Regions from separate parts of the Ferrimonas sp. YIN67 genome, predicted to be linked through region 3. Evidence: predicted binding sites of a transcription regulator. Region 3 holds the regulator's gene; each other region holds the start of a gene.
What was found. Region 3 encodes ArgR, which controls arginine synthesis, uptake and breakdown. Its sites were predicted from a motif close to ANTGAATANNTATTCANT; they were not measured.
Positions count from the first base shown of each region.

Region 1: the regulator ArgR is predicted to act here: its motif matches at 1,478-1,495, upstream of AC2D8U_RS15370 (aspartate aminotransferase family protein).
Region 2: the regulator ArgR is predicted to act here: its motif matches at 3,004-3,021, upstream of AC2D8U_RS09515 (OadG family transporter subunit).

Region 1 covers NZ_JBXVVJ010000007.1:189,744-194,232, reverse strand. Annotated here, with positions in the region: gene AC2D8U_RS15375 (hypothetical protein) at 106-1,182, shown strand; gene AC2D8U_RS15370 (aspartate aminotransferase family protein) at 1,622-2,839, shown strand; gene astA (arginine N-succinyltransferase) at 2,855-3,868, shown strand; gene astD (succinylglutamate-semialdehyde dehydrogenase) at 3,919-4,489, shown strand, end outside.
Region 2 covers NZ_JBXVVJ010000003.1:516,391-520,879, forward strand. Annotated here, with positions in the region: gene AC2D8U_RS09505 (sodium ion-translocating decarboxylase subunit beta) at 1-769, opposite strand, end outside; gene oadA (sodium-extruding oxaloacetate decarboxylase subunit alpha) at 778-2,574, opposite strand; gene AC2D8U_RS09515 (OadG family transporter subunit) at 2,571-2,816, opposite strand; tRNA gene AC2D8U_RS09520 (tRNA-Arg) at 3,400-3,476, opposite strand; tRNA gene AC2D8U_RS09525 (tRNA-Arg) at 3,630-3,706, opposite strand; tRNA gene AC2D8U_RS09530 (tRNA-Arg) at 3,765-3,841, opposite strand; tRNA gene AC2D8U_RS09535 (tRNA-Arg) at 3,900-3,976, opposite strand; tRNA gene AC2D8U_RS09540 (tRNA-Arg) at 4,055-4,131, opposite strand; tRNA gene AC2D8U_RS09545 (tRNA-Ser) at 4,136-4,225, opposite strand; gene csrA (carbon storage regulator CsrA) at 4,441-4,489, opposite strand, start outside.
Region 3 covers NZ_JBXVVJ010000005.1:276,155-280,643, reverse strand. Annotated here, with positions in the region: gene ispB (octaprenyl diphosphate synthase) at 21-989, shown strand; gene mdh (malate dehydrogenase) at 1,049-1,987, opposite strand; gene argR (transcriptional regulator ArgR) at 2,242-2,712, shown strand; gene AC2D8U_RS13070 (hypothetical protein) at 2,803-3,309, shown strand; gene AC2D8U_RS13065 (sulfatase-like hydrolase/transferase) at 3,765-4,489, shown strand, end outside.

The sequences.
Region 1 (4,489 bases), on a different contig from region 3:
TCAACGTAAAGTATTTACGAAGCAGTCAGTTGAGATCTAGAGTTTGAGGTGGAACTCTTTCGTCGGCCACTTTGCCGCCGACTCTGCTCAGGGAGCAAGGAATGCATGAGCCATGATAATAGGCCACTTGCCGGGGTAAACCCTCTTTACGATACCGGCGCGCTGCACCAGAGCGTCTGGCAATTCCTTCTTATGGGGCCGAAACCGTCAGCAGGGGATGAGATGCCAAGCCTGTTGGATGAGAGCTACTGGCGCAGCAAACTGGGGTGTGAGCAGGAGGCCGAGGCCACCCGTCTGCTCGAATGGCGACGGGCCTACCGTGAGGCGCAAGGGATCCGAGAGTGCTTTTGGCTCCACTTGTCCGAGGAGTTGGGAGACGCGTTGAACTCTCCAGAGGAGATGCTGCAGCGAACTCTAGTGCGTCAGGAACATTTGGTGCTCCTCGAGCTCCTGCTGGACGATCAGGTCGATCGGCGAAAACTGCTCGCCTTGGCGTTACCCCTCCCCTGGCTTTGTGAAGGACTGCTTCGTCATGTCAATCGGATCCAGCGAGAGCAGGAGCGTCCCGCCGTGCATGATCCCAGGCTGGCATTTAATTATCTTGGCATCGACCAATTGCAAGAGGTGATCCCTTGGTTGCTGTTTCAGTATTGGAGCCAGCATGGTGGGGTTGGCGGGCGAAAACGCAAGCTTTGGCGATTGATCCAGCGACAAAGCGAACGCGCGATCTTGTTGGCGCGAGCCCGCGAGCTGCCCATTGGTCCCGTGGCGGTGTTGGCGGTCCTGCAAGGCTTGGATCTCCTGCTACTGATCAATACCGGGGAGTCCCTGTTTCATGAGTTGCATCAGCATTGGCTGGAGTATTCTCAGGAGCGAGGAGACAATACCACCCACCAGGCCGTGCTGGGGTTGAGTCTCCCTGGACGGGTACTGCTGGCACCATTGCAACATCATCCTGGCTGGTCTCGGCGGCTGTTGGCGCATATGCAACAGCACAGAACACTGGCGCTATTAACGGAGATTGCGCACCCGGATCCTGCATTGCTGTCTCCCTCGTCATCCGTGGTGGCCCGTGCCCATCTTCTTGCTCTGCTGGAACTGGCGCGTAAACAGCAGCTGGTACCCGAAAAAACGTTGGAGCATTGGTTGTTGGCTTATCTGCCTGAAGAGTGCCCCCGTTAATCACATGCGATCAGGCGCAGGGGGCAGAGCGGGGCAGGAGACCTTGTTGCAGCGAATGACTCCTTGGCCTCCTGTCGCTGTTCCCGTGATGTGAGTTTCTCCCTGTTCCCTGGCTCCCCTCCCCTTGGGGTGGGTGCATATCTCATCATACTCGAAGCATAAGTTCGCGTTCGCCGGAAGGTGGACGCCTGGCCGTGATCGCCGTTGCCCCGCCTGGGTAGCCTTTGGTTGGAAGAAACTGTGCCGTTTGGGGGTGTTTATTTTGTCGTTCTCTCCCTGCGAGTGGCCTTGCACTCATGAATAAATACGCAAAACATGTAAAAATGGACTTTAGTGCCTTATTTTGACTACTGATGTGTATTTTTATAGGGTTTGTTGTTAACGCAAAGGAGTGGCTGCCCCTTGGGCTTTGGCTTTCGGGGTCGACAGGAGAGATTAAATGAGTAAGCAAAATGCCCCGTTTCGGGCTCAATTTGACCAGGTGATGGTGCCCAATTATTGTCCGGCCGATATCGTTCCTATACGTGGTGAAGGCAGCCGGATCTGGGACAGCGAGGGGCGTGAATTCATCGATTTTGCCGGTGGCATTGCCGTCAACAGCCTGGGCCATTGTCACCCAGTCATGGTCGCTGCCCTGAATGAGCAAGGGGGCCAGCTATGGCATGTGTCGAATGTCTTTACCAATGCACCGGCATTGCGTTTGGCCCAGACCCTGGTGGAGCACACGTTTGCTGAACGGGTCTATTTTGCCAACTCGGGTGCCGAGGCGAATGAAGCGGCTCTGAAGCTGGTACGTCGCTACGCCCTGGAACATCATGGCGAGCAAAAGGATCAGATCCTCGCCTTCGATCAGTCCTTCCACGGTCGCACCTTCTTCACGGTGACGGTTGGTGGCCAGCCGGCCTATTCCGATGGCTTTGGTCCCAAACCCGGTGCCATTGAACACTTGCCTTACAATGATATCGAAGCATTCGAGGCGGCCATCAGTGCACGTACCTGTGCCGTGATCATGGAGCCGATGCAGGGAGAAGGGGGGATCATTCCCGCCGAACCGGCCTTTATTCGGCGGGTGCGTGAGCTCTGTGATCAACACGATGCCCTGTTGATCTTCGACGAGGTGCAAACCGGGGCGGGGCGAACTGGCACCCTCTATGCCTATGAGCAATTTGGTGTCGTACCGGATCTCCTGACCTCGGCCAAGGGGCTGGGTGGGGGCTTTCCTGTCGCGGCCATGCTCACAACCGCCAAGATTGCCGCCAGCCTTAAAGTGGGCACCCATGGTTCTACCTACGGCGGCAATCCACTGGCTTGTGCCGTGGCTCAGGCGGTGATCGATGAGATCCGCAAGCCCGAGGTGCTGGCGAATGTGCGGGAGCGTCATGCTCAATTCCGCGCCGGGCTGGAGGCGATCAATGAGAAATTTAAGGTGTTTGCCGAAGTGCGTGGCATGGGTCTGCTGCTGGGCGCCGCGCTCAATGATGACTACAAGGGCCGTGCCAGGGACTTCCTGATGGCCAGTGCCGATGCGGGCCTGATGTGTCTGGTCGCCGGGGCCGATGTGGTGCGCTTTGCCCCCAGTCTGGTGATCTCCGAAGCCGAAGTGGCCGAGGGGCTGGCCCGGTTCGAGCAGGCCGTGGCCACGGTCGTTGCCGTCTAATCTCCGGAGTCTGCCATGCTGATCATCCGTCCCATCCGCCAGTCTGATTATCCCGCCCTGTTGGTCATCGCCAAGGCGTCGGGCCATGGTTTCACCTCACTGCCGGTGGATGAGGCCCTGCTGAAGCGCAAAATTGCCCGTTCGGAGGCCAGTTTTGCCAGGGCGGTGATCCAGCCCGGGGATGAAGGCTATCTGATGGTGCTGGAGGAGGCGGGCCAGGTGGTGGGCACCTGTGGATTAGAAGCAGCTGTGGGCAGCCGTGATGCCTTCTACCACTACCGGCTTGGCAAGGATGTGCATGTGTCCGAGAAGTTGGGGATCCGCCGAGAGGTGCAGACCCTGACCCTGTGCAATGACTACACGGGCGCCTCTGAGCTGTGCACCCTGTTCCTGTTGCCCCAGTGGCGACGGGATCAGATCGGACGAATGCTGTCGCGCAGCCGCTTTATGATGCTGGCCGCTTTTCCTGAGCGCTTCGGCGAAACGGTGATCGCGGAGATGCGGGGGATCAGTGATGAGGCGGGGCGCTCTCCCTTCTGGCAGTGGCTGGAGGATCACTTTTTTGGTATCGATTTCCCGACCGCAGATTATCTGACCGGGATCGGTGACAAGGTGTTCGTCGCCGAGTTGATGCCGCGTCACCCCATCTATGTCAATCTGCTCAGCCCTCAGGCCCAGGCCGTCGTGGGCCGGGTGCATCCCAAAACCGAGCCCGCCCTGGCCCTGCTGCAGGCGGAGGGGTTTCGCTATAAAAACTATGTCGATATTTTCGATGCGGGACCGACCGTCGAGTGCCAGCGGGATCAGATCCTTGGGGTGCAACAATGTCAATCTCGGCGGAGCTTGGAGGTGGAAGGGGCACAACTGGAGGGAGAGTACCTGATCAGTAACGGCAGGTTGCCGGAATACCGGGTGATCCGGACCGCTGCCATGATGGGTCAGAGCGGGGACAGTGTCGGCTTGAGTCGGCAGAGTCTGCTGGCCTTGCAGATCAAGGCCGGGGATCCGGTCTGGGTACTCCCCCTGTAAACCGAGCCGGCCGTGTCCTGGCTGCGCTCCTGGAGGTAAGGAAAGACACCATGAGCCATTTGATTAATGATTGCTGGACAGAAGGGCAGGGGGAGGCCATGGTCTCCCTGAATCCTGCGACCGCACAGGAGCTGTGGCGGGGGCGTAGTGCCAGTGAACGGCAGGTGGATGATGCCGTTGCTGCTGCTCGAAGTGCCCAACTCCCGTGGTACCTATCGGGGCTGGAGGCCCGCATCGCCACCATTGAGCGCTTTAAGGCCCAACTGGAGCACAGCAAAGAGAGCCTGGCCGAGGTGATCAGCCAGGAGACGGGCAAACCCCTGTGGGAAACCCGTACCGAAGTGGCGGCGATGATCGGCAAGGTGGCTTTGTCTGTTCAGGCCCAGGCCGAGCGTAGCGGTGAGAGCCGCCGCGAGTTACCCACAGGCCGGGCGGTACTGCGCCATAAGCCCCATGGCGTGGTGGCCGTGTTTGGCCCCTATAATTTCCCGGCCCACCTGCCCAACGGCCACATCATTCCGGCCCTGCTGGCCGGTAATACCGTGGTACTCAAGCCCTCCGAGTTGACGCCCCTGGTGTCTGAGGCCGTGCTGAAACTGTGGCAGGCCGCCGATCTGCCCG
Region 2 (4,489 bases), on a different contig from region 3:
CATTCTGAGCAGTCTTGGAGAGACGGTCGACGACCCCGGCTTCCCGCATCAGGTTACCCAGACAGAACATGCCAACCAGAGGCGTAGCTGCAGGGAGGAACAGGATCGTCGCTCCCAACACCAGCAGGGGAAACAGGATCTTCTCCCGCTGGCTCACTTCCCGTAATTGCGCCATCTTGATCTCGCGCTCCTCGGGCGTGGTCAACGCCTTCATGATGGGCGGCTGGATCAAGGGCACCAAAGCCATGTAGGAGTAGGCCGCTACGGCGATGGCCCCAAGCAGCTCCGGTGCCAGACGAGAGGCGAGGAAGATCGCCGTCGGACCATCGGCACCACCGATGATCGCAATGGCCGCCGCATCCTTCAGGGTGAAATCAAATCCGGGGATTGCATTCAAGGCGATGGCCCCGAGCAAAGTCGCAAAGATCCCAAACTGAGCCGCGGCCCCCAGGAACAGGGTCCTGGGGTTGGCGATCAGCGCACCGAAGTCGGTCATAGCACCGACGCCCATAAAGATCAGCAGCGGAAAGACCCCGCTCTTGATCCCGATCTCGTAAGCGTAATAGAGCAGACCACCGGGCTCGGTAAAACCGGCGGCAGGAATGTTCGCCAATACGGCACCGAAACCAATCGGCACCAACAGCAGGGGCTCAAATTTCTTCGCAATGGCCAGGTAGAGGAGGATCCCCCCCACTACCATCATCACGACTTGGCCCAACTCGAAATTGGCGATCCCGGTGGAGTACCAGAAGTCCTGAAAACCTTCCATCTTTCCCCCTACACCAGGCTAACCAGATCGGCACCGACGGTGACACTATCACCCTCTTTCACGTGCAGATCTGACACCTTGCCGGCTTGAGCAGCCCGGATCTCCGTCTCCATCTTCATGGCTTCGAGGATCAGGACCACTTCCCCTTTGGCGACTTGCTGACCCGGGCTTACCGGGATCTTAAAGACATTACCGGCCAAGGGGGCAGTCACCTTGCTGGTCGCAACCGAGCTTGGCGCGCTTGGCGTAACGGGGGCAATTGGCGCAACAGGCGCTGCTGAAGCAGCAGGCACGACGGTTTCCAGCGTGCCGGCTGCGCCCACCTCAACATTAAACACCTGACCATCAACGCGAACCTGATAGCTGGCAGCCTCTCCCTGGGCCGGTTGGCTCGCCGGGGCCTGAGGGGCCGTCTCGCCGGTTGGAGCCGGCTCAAAGGCAGACGCATCGCCACGGTGCTTCAGGAACTTGCGTCCAATCTGAGGGAACAGAGCATAGATCAGTACATCGTCAACGGGCTCATCGGCCAGAGGGATCCCCTCGGATGCAGCCAGTTGCTGCCACTCTTCGGTCAATCGAGCAATCTCAGGCGCCAGGCGATCGGCCGGACGTTCAGTGATCACTTCCCCCCCTTCCAGCACGCGCTCCTGAAGCTGGGCATTAACCGGGGCAGGCGTGGCACCATACTCCCCCTTCAACACACCGGCCGTTTCCTTGGCGATACTCTTATAGCGTTCGCCGGTCAATACGTTGATCACCGACTGGGTGCCGACAATTTGAGAGGTGGGGGTCACCAGAGGAATGAAACCCAGATCTTCGCGAACTCGCGGGATCTCAGCCAGTACTTCGTCAAGGCGATCCGTTGCCCCCTGCTCCTTGAGCTGGTTTTCCATATTGGTCAGCATGCCACCGGGCACCTGAGCCTTCAGGATGCGTGCATCGACTCCTTTAAGGGCCCCTTCAAATTGAGCGTACTTGGTGCGCACCTGGCGGAAGTGTGCGGCAATCCCTTCGAGTTTGACCGGGTCCAGGCCGGTATCGCGCTCTGTTCCCGCGACCATGGCCATCACGGTCTCAGTTGCGGTGTGCCCATAGGTCATGCTCATGGAGGAGATGGCGGTATCCAGCACGTCAATGCCGGCATCGATCGCCTTCTGATAGGTCGCGGTCGACAGGCCCGTCGTGGCGTGGCACTGCATGGCAATCGGTAACTGAGTCTGATCTTTCAGTGCTCGGATCAACTCATCGGCCTCGTAGGGGCCAAGCAAGCCGGCCATATCCTTGATGCACAGCGACTGACAGCCCATCGACTCCAACTCCTTGGCCATGGTCAGCCAAGTATCCAGGTTGTGTACGGGAGAAGTCGTAAACGACAGGGTGCCCTGAGCATGTCCGCCAACCGCCGTCACCGCCTTGATCGCAGTCTTCAGGTTGCGCACATCGTTCATCGCATCGAAGATGCGAAAGACTTCCACACCGCTGTGATAGGCACGCTTAACAAAGGTTTCCACCACATCGTCCGCATAGTGACGATAACCCAACAGGTTTTGGCCCCGCAGCAACATCTGTTGGGGCGTCTTAGGCATGGCCTCTTTCAGTGCACGGATCCGGTACCAGGGATCTTCGCCAAGATAACGAATGCAGGCATCGAAGGTTGCACCTCCCCAGCTCTCCAGTGACCAGTAGCCGATCTGATCCAACTGTTCAGCGACCGGCAACATATCATCCAGACGCATGCGCGTCGCGAGCAAGGATTGATGGGCATCGCGCAATACGACGTCGGTTAAGGCGAGCGCTTTAGTCATGATGTTTTCCCTTCATTAGCACGGTGTTGGTGGATGGCAGCACCAATGGCAGCCAAAATTTGTGGTGATAACGATGCCGCCGTAGCGGCGGGCGTTTCCACCTCACTTCGAGGGGTTGGCGCACAGGCCAAAGCCAAGATGCGCAGACCTCCCACCAGTAAAGAAAGGAAGAGGAAGACCAGTACCATACCGGTCAGCATTACATTCGCCGCATCAAGCAGCTGGGGCAGCAAGGTATCCATACTCGGGCACTTTTATCGTTATCGTATAAGGGCATCGATATTCACACAGGTGGAATAAAAATGTCAAAACCATGACGCGTGAACATTGGTTTTACCACTAACACGGTGATTTACTGATAAAAGATATTCATGACACCTGCGGTTTTAAATTGGTAAGACCAAGTAAGGGCCATGTTTACGCACAAGAAGTGAATAAGAAGCCACTCCAGCCCGCTTGATGCTGACAACCAACAGGTGATGGCAAAGTGTCAAGGCGCAGGATGCAACCCTACTGATGAATCAAGATGCAGTGCAGTAAACTGCCTGGCAGCACCCAGCCAGGGGATTGCGCAGAAAAATGCGAGCAAAACGGGATCTCCCGAATCTGAAATGGCCGGAGGACGCTTTGCATAAGGAAGGAAACGATTGAAATAGAGAGAGCGAACGGTTGTAGAACGACAAAGCCCCAACCATTTGGTCGGGGCTTTGTGATAATGCGCGTCCGGGAGGGCAAAGGCGGAATCCGCAAGCAAAAAGTTTTACTTGCGCCGCCTGAGCGCCGAAGCGCTCCGCGCGAAGGCCGACAATCCGACCGTCTAAAATATGGCGCGTCCGGGAGGATTCGAACCTCCGACCGCCTGGTTCGTAGCCAGGTACTCTATCCAGCTGAGCTACGGACGCGCAGGCTTAACAGTTTAGCTCCGTTAAATGAGCCGCTGATACACAGCGATAAAGAAAATGGCGCGTCCGGGAGCAGCAAGCAAAAAGTTTTGCTTGTGCCGCCTGAGCGCCGAAGCGCTCCGCGCGAAGGCCGGAAATCCGACCTCAAAAATATGGCGCGTCCGGGAGGATTCGAACCTCCGACCGCCTGGTTCGTAGCCAGGTACTCTATCCAGCTGAGCTACGGACGCGCAGGCTTAACAGTTTAGCTCCGTTAAATGAGCCGCTGACACACAGCGATAAAGAAAATGGCGCGTCCGGGAGGATTCGAACCTCCGACCGCCTGGTTCGTAGCCAGGTACTCTATCCAGCTGAGCTACGGACGCGCAGGCTTAACAGTTTAGCTCCGTTAAATGAGCCGCTGACACACAGCGATAAAGAAAATGGCGCGTCCGGGAGGATTCGAACCTCCGACCGCCTGGTTCGTAGCCAGGTACTCTATCCAGCTGAGCTACGGACGCGCAAAACTTTCTTTAAGGGGGGGGTCTTCGTCCGATGAAAACCAAGAGGCCGCGCTAGGCGCGGCCTCTTGCAAAATATGGCGCGTCCGGGAGGATTCGAACCTCCGACCGCCTGGTTCGTAGCCAGGTACTCTATCCAGCTGAGCTACGGACGCGCAATGGCGGTGAGGGAGGGATTCGAACCCTCGATAGGGATTAACCTATACGCCCTTAGCAGGGGCGCGCCTTCAGCCACTCGGCCACCTCACCGTTGTTTCGGGGCGTATATTACGACCTGACGAAAATAAGTCAAACCCTTTTTCTCCGCCCAACAGACTGTTCGGCGGCTTTTTCACCAAGTTGTTTTCAATGCCATCACTTCGCACAAGAAAGCGTCAAAAAGCAGCATTATTCAACCGAACGACAGGAGGGAGCGAGCAAAAGGGTGAGACAAAAAAACCGGCGCAGTGCGCCGGTTTCTCGGATCAGAAGTTACCGCTAGGAGTACTCCCGCCTTCTTTTTCCGCCTGGATC
Region 3 (4,489 bases):
AGATTTTTCGGAACCCAAGAATGGACCTGAACGCCATCCGCGCCCTGGCCGACGACGATATGAAGTCGGTCAACCAAATGATTTTCGACCAGCTCCACTCTGACGTGGCCCTGATCAACCAGCTGTCATTCTATATCATCAATGGCGGCGGTAAACGCCTGCGTCCACTGTTGGCCGTTTTGGCCGCCCGTGCGGTGGCGTACCAGGGCGACGATCACGTCAAACTGGCTGCCATTATCGAGTTCATCCACACGGCCACCCTGCTGCATGATGACGTGGTGGACGAGTCCACCATGCGCCGTGGCCGCGAAACGGCCAATGCCCTGTTCGGCAACCAGGCCAGCGTTCTGGTGGGGGATTTCCTCTACACCCGCTCGTTTCAGATGATGACCGAGCTGAAAAACCTGAAGGTCCTCGAAGATCTGGCGGACGCGACCAATGTCCTGGCCGAAGGCGAAGTGCTGCAGTTGATGAACTGTAACGATGCCGACACCAGTGAAGAAAGCTACATGCAGGTGATCTACTGTAAAACCGCGCGCCTGTTCGAGGCGGCGACGCACCTGCCCGCGGTGATTGGCGGAAAAGAGGAAGCGATTTGCCAGGCCATGTCCGACTACGGCCGTTACCTGGGCACCGCCTTCCAATTGGTGGATGATGTCCTGGACTATACCGCCGACGAGGAGGAGCTGGGTAAGAACCTGGGCGATGATCTGGCCGAAGGGAAGCCCACTCTGCCGCTGATCCACGCCATGGCCCATGCCGACGAGGAGCAGGCCCAGCGGATCCGCAGCGCCATCGAGAATGGCGGCTGCGATGAGGTGGATGCCGTGGTCGCCACCCTCGACAATACCGGCTCCCTGGACTACACCATGAAGCGTGCCATCGAGGAAGCCGACAAGGCCATTGCCGCCCTGGATGTGCTTGCGGACAGCCCCTACAAAGAGGCCCTGATCAGTCTGGCGCGGATCGCCGTAGAGCGTAAAAGCTGAGTCGATGCCCTAAGACGAAAAAAGCGCCCTTCTGGGCGCTTTTTTCGTCTTAGGGCGGGTTACCCATTCACAAAGGCTTCACCCTTGCTGATATCGCCGCTGAGGGTCTCCAGCATGCCATCAAGGGCATTCTTCTCGAACTCGCTCAGGCTACCATAGGGTAAGATCTGCTCCAGCCCCCCCTTGCCCAACACCACAGGCTGAGCAAAGAAACGGGTATGCTCCCCCCTCCCTTCCACATAGGCGCACTCCACCACATTGGGCTCCCCCTGCAGACCGCGCACCACGGACAAACCGAAACGGCATGCCGCCTGGGCCATGGACAAAGTCGCTGAACCGGCCCCCGCCTTGGCTTCCACCACCTCGGTGCCGGCATTTTGAATTCTGTGGGTCAAAGCGGCGATCTCTTCCTCACTGAACGCCACCCCTTCCACCTGAGACAGCAGGGGCAAAATGGTCACGCCGCTGTGGCCACCAATGACTTTGACTTCCAAGTCGGCAGGGTTCAACCCCTTGGCCTCGGCGATAAAGGTCTCCGCCCGGATCACATCAAGGGTGGTGACCCCAAACAGTTTATTCCTGTCATAGACCCCGGCTGCCTTCAGGACTTCGGCGGCAATGGCCACTGTGGTATTCACCGGGTTGGTGATCACGCCGATGCATGCACCGGGCGCAACATCGGCCACTTTACCTACCAGGTTACGGATGATCCCGGCATTCACATTGAATAGATCAGCCCTGTCCATCCCCGGCTTACGGGCCACACCAGCGGAGATCAATACCAGGTCTGCCCCTTCCAATGCCGGTGTCGGGTCTTCCCCGGCATACCCCTTGGCCTCTACTGCTGTCGGAATATGGCTAATGTCCGCCGCCACCCCCGGCGTCACCGGAGCAATGTCGTACAGAGACAACTGGCTGCCAGCAGGCAGATTCAATTTCAACAGCAGAGCCAAAGCCTGGCCAATCCCGCCAGCAGCACCGAGCACAGCAACCTTCATGATATATCTCCAACTTTCCCTTAACATGTGACCGTGGTCACAGCGGACATTTCGCCGTCACCATACCCAAAGCACAAGCGCTTCGCAACGTTAACTCGATCGCGAACAGGGTTCGAAGGGGAGATGAAATTTTCTAACGAAATGGGAAGTTTGTGAGGTGAATTATTATGCTTGGCAAGTGAATTAAGCTTGATTTTTAGGCACTTATTATGCAAAATATCGGGTCAATCATCATCCAACAGTCATAATGTGTCATGAGAAACAGCAGCCAGCAAGAGGAATTGATCCGCGTATTTAAGTCGCTCCTTAAAGAGGAACGCTTCGGCTCCCAGGGAGAGATCGTCAGTGCTCTGCAGGCCGCCGGTTTTGCCAACATCAATCAATCCAAAGTCTCCCGGATGCTCAGCAAGTTCGGTGCCGTTCGCACCCGCAATGCCAAGCAGGAGATGGTGTACTGTCTGCCCGCCGAACTGGGGGTCCCGACTGCCAATGCCCAGTTACGGAACCTGGTTCTGGATGTGGATCACAACGGCACCATGATCGTCGTCCGCACCAGCCCGGGGGCCGCCCAGCTGATCGCTCGCCTGCTCGACTCCATGGGCAAAGCCGAAGGGATCCTGGGTACCATTGCCGGCGATGACACCATCTTTATCGCTCCATCCGAAGCCAGCCGACTCAACGATACCCTGGAGATGGTCAAAGAGCTGTTTAACTACGCCGACTAAACAAGACTCGCCTCGGTTGCGCCATTTCAGGCGCAGCCGGCTTAAAATCGGTTACACTCGCTGCAATCATCGGTAACCCGCAATCAGATCATGAATCAAGCTACCCTTATCGTCTTTCTCTGCTTTGCCAGCGTGATCCTGGCTTACATTGCCTATCTGGCGAAAAAACACCGCACACAGTTACGGCAAGATAATGACCGAGCACAAGCCGCCCTCGCCGAGATCCTCAGCAAACGACAGAGTGCCCAACTGACCATCACCCCCCAGACACTCAACAGTGGCAGCGTCAAGGGCCAATTGGAGCAAGGCCTTCGGGAAGCCTATGCGCTGGGCTTTACCGCCAACACCACAACCGAGCAAAGCCACCAGCCCATGCTCAGGCAGCAGCAACAGGACATTGAGCAACTCATGGCGGATATGGTTTCCATCCTTCAAGCCAAGGGAGATACCCTGGAGCCCTGGCAGCTGTATCAGGGCTTGCTTCAACACGCCTTTCAACTGGGTGGGCACACCTACTGGCGCTTGCGGGGCAATACCAAGCAGGCTGACAAAGGGGTCGAGGCGCTCACACAGCAACGGGACAGCTGGAAACGTTAGCCCCTGGGGGCGTCTTCACTGGCTCTGCCTTTCACTTATGGCCATGCTCATGGAGGATGCTCCCGACAAACACCGTGTGCATGACCGCCCCGGATCCGGGATCTTGTCGGCCTGATCCGCGCGGACAGCGTCCAAATGCAGCGCAAGCCCTGCCCCCTTCGCTCCCTCAAGCCCTTCCTTAAGGCAACACAAAACGCTATTTGAAGGGGGTTTGTGCATCCCCCGAACAACATAGAAGCCAAACCCTCTGCGCCACCATCATTTTTGCCGTTCGCACTGCCACCAGCTCACAGAAGCCAAGCCGGCCCGAGTCCTCTTGAACACCCCATATGCCGAGCCGAACGTAATGTAAAGAGATGGTAAATCCACTCCCGAGTCAGATCTCGATCTGGCAGCTTAAAATTTGCGCAGCGAGCGCGCAAAAAAATAAACGCACAATCTCAGGGAATTCAGAGATGAAACATAAATCACACTTCGGGCTAAAAACAGCACTCCTTGCCACAGGACTCGCCCTCACCAGCAGTTTTTCGGCCTACGCTCAACAACCCAATATTGTCCTGATCTTCGTCGATGATCTGCATTATGGCGGACTCAGTGCGACGGGCTCGGTCAATACCCTGGCCCAGACGCCCCATATCGACTCCATTTTCGAGAACGGCGTGCGCTTTACCGACGGCTATGCCACCCATGCCGTCTGCGCCCCAAGCCGTGCTGGCTTGATGACAGGCCGCTATCAGGCTCGCTTTGATTATGAGATCCTGCCTGGTGATACCGATGACAGCATCGACAGCGACGTCGGCGTCGACACCAAAGAGATCATGATCCCTGCCCTGCTCAAGGAAGCGGGTTACGAGACCTATGCAATCGGTAAATGGCACCTGGGTACGGCGGATCGCTTCCAGCCCAATGCCCGCGGATTTGATCACTGGTTTGGCTATCGCAGCAACACAGGCTTTTACCAGTTCAAGAGCGAAAGTAACGCAGTCAAGAATGGTGAACCGGTTGAGATCGTGGAAGGGGAAGAACCTAATCTTGATGTCGTTCGCAACGGAGAATCCGTCATCCAGCGCGGCTACCTGACCGACGCCCTGGCCCAGGAAGCCCGAGAGCTGATCCTGCAGGAGCACGACAAGCCCTTCTTCCTCTATTTCGCCCCCTATAACGTCCATGCACCGGATAC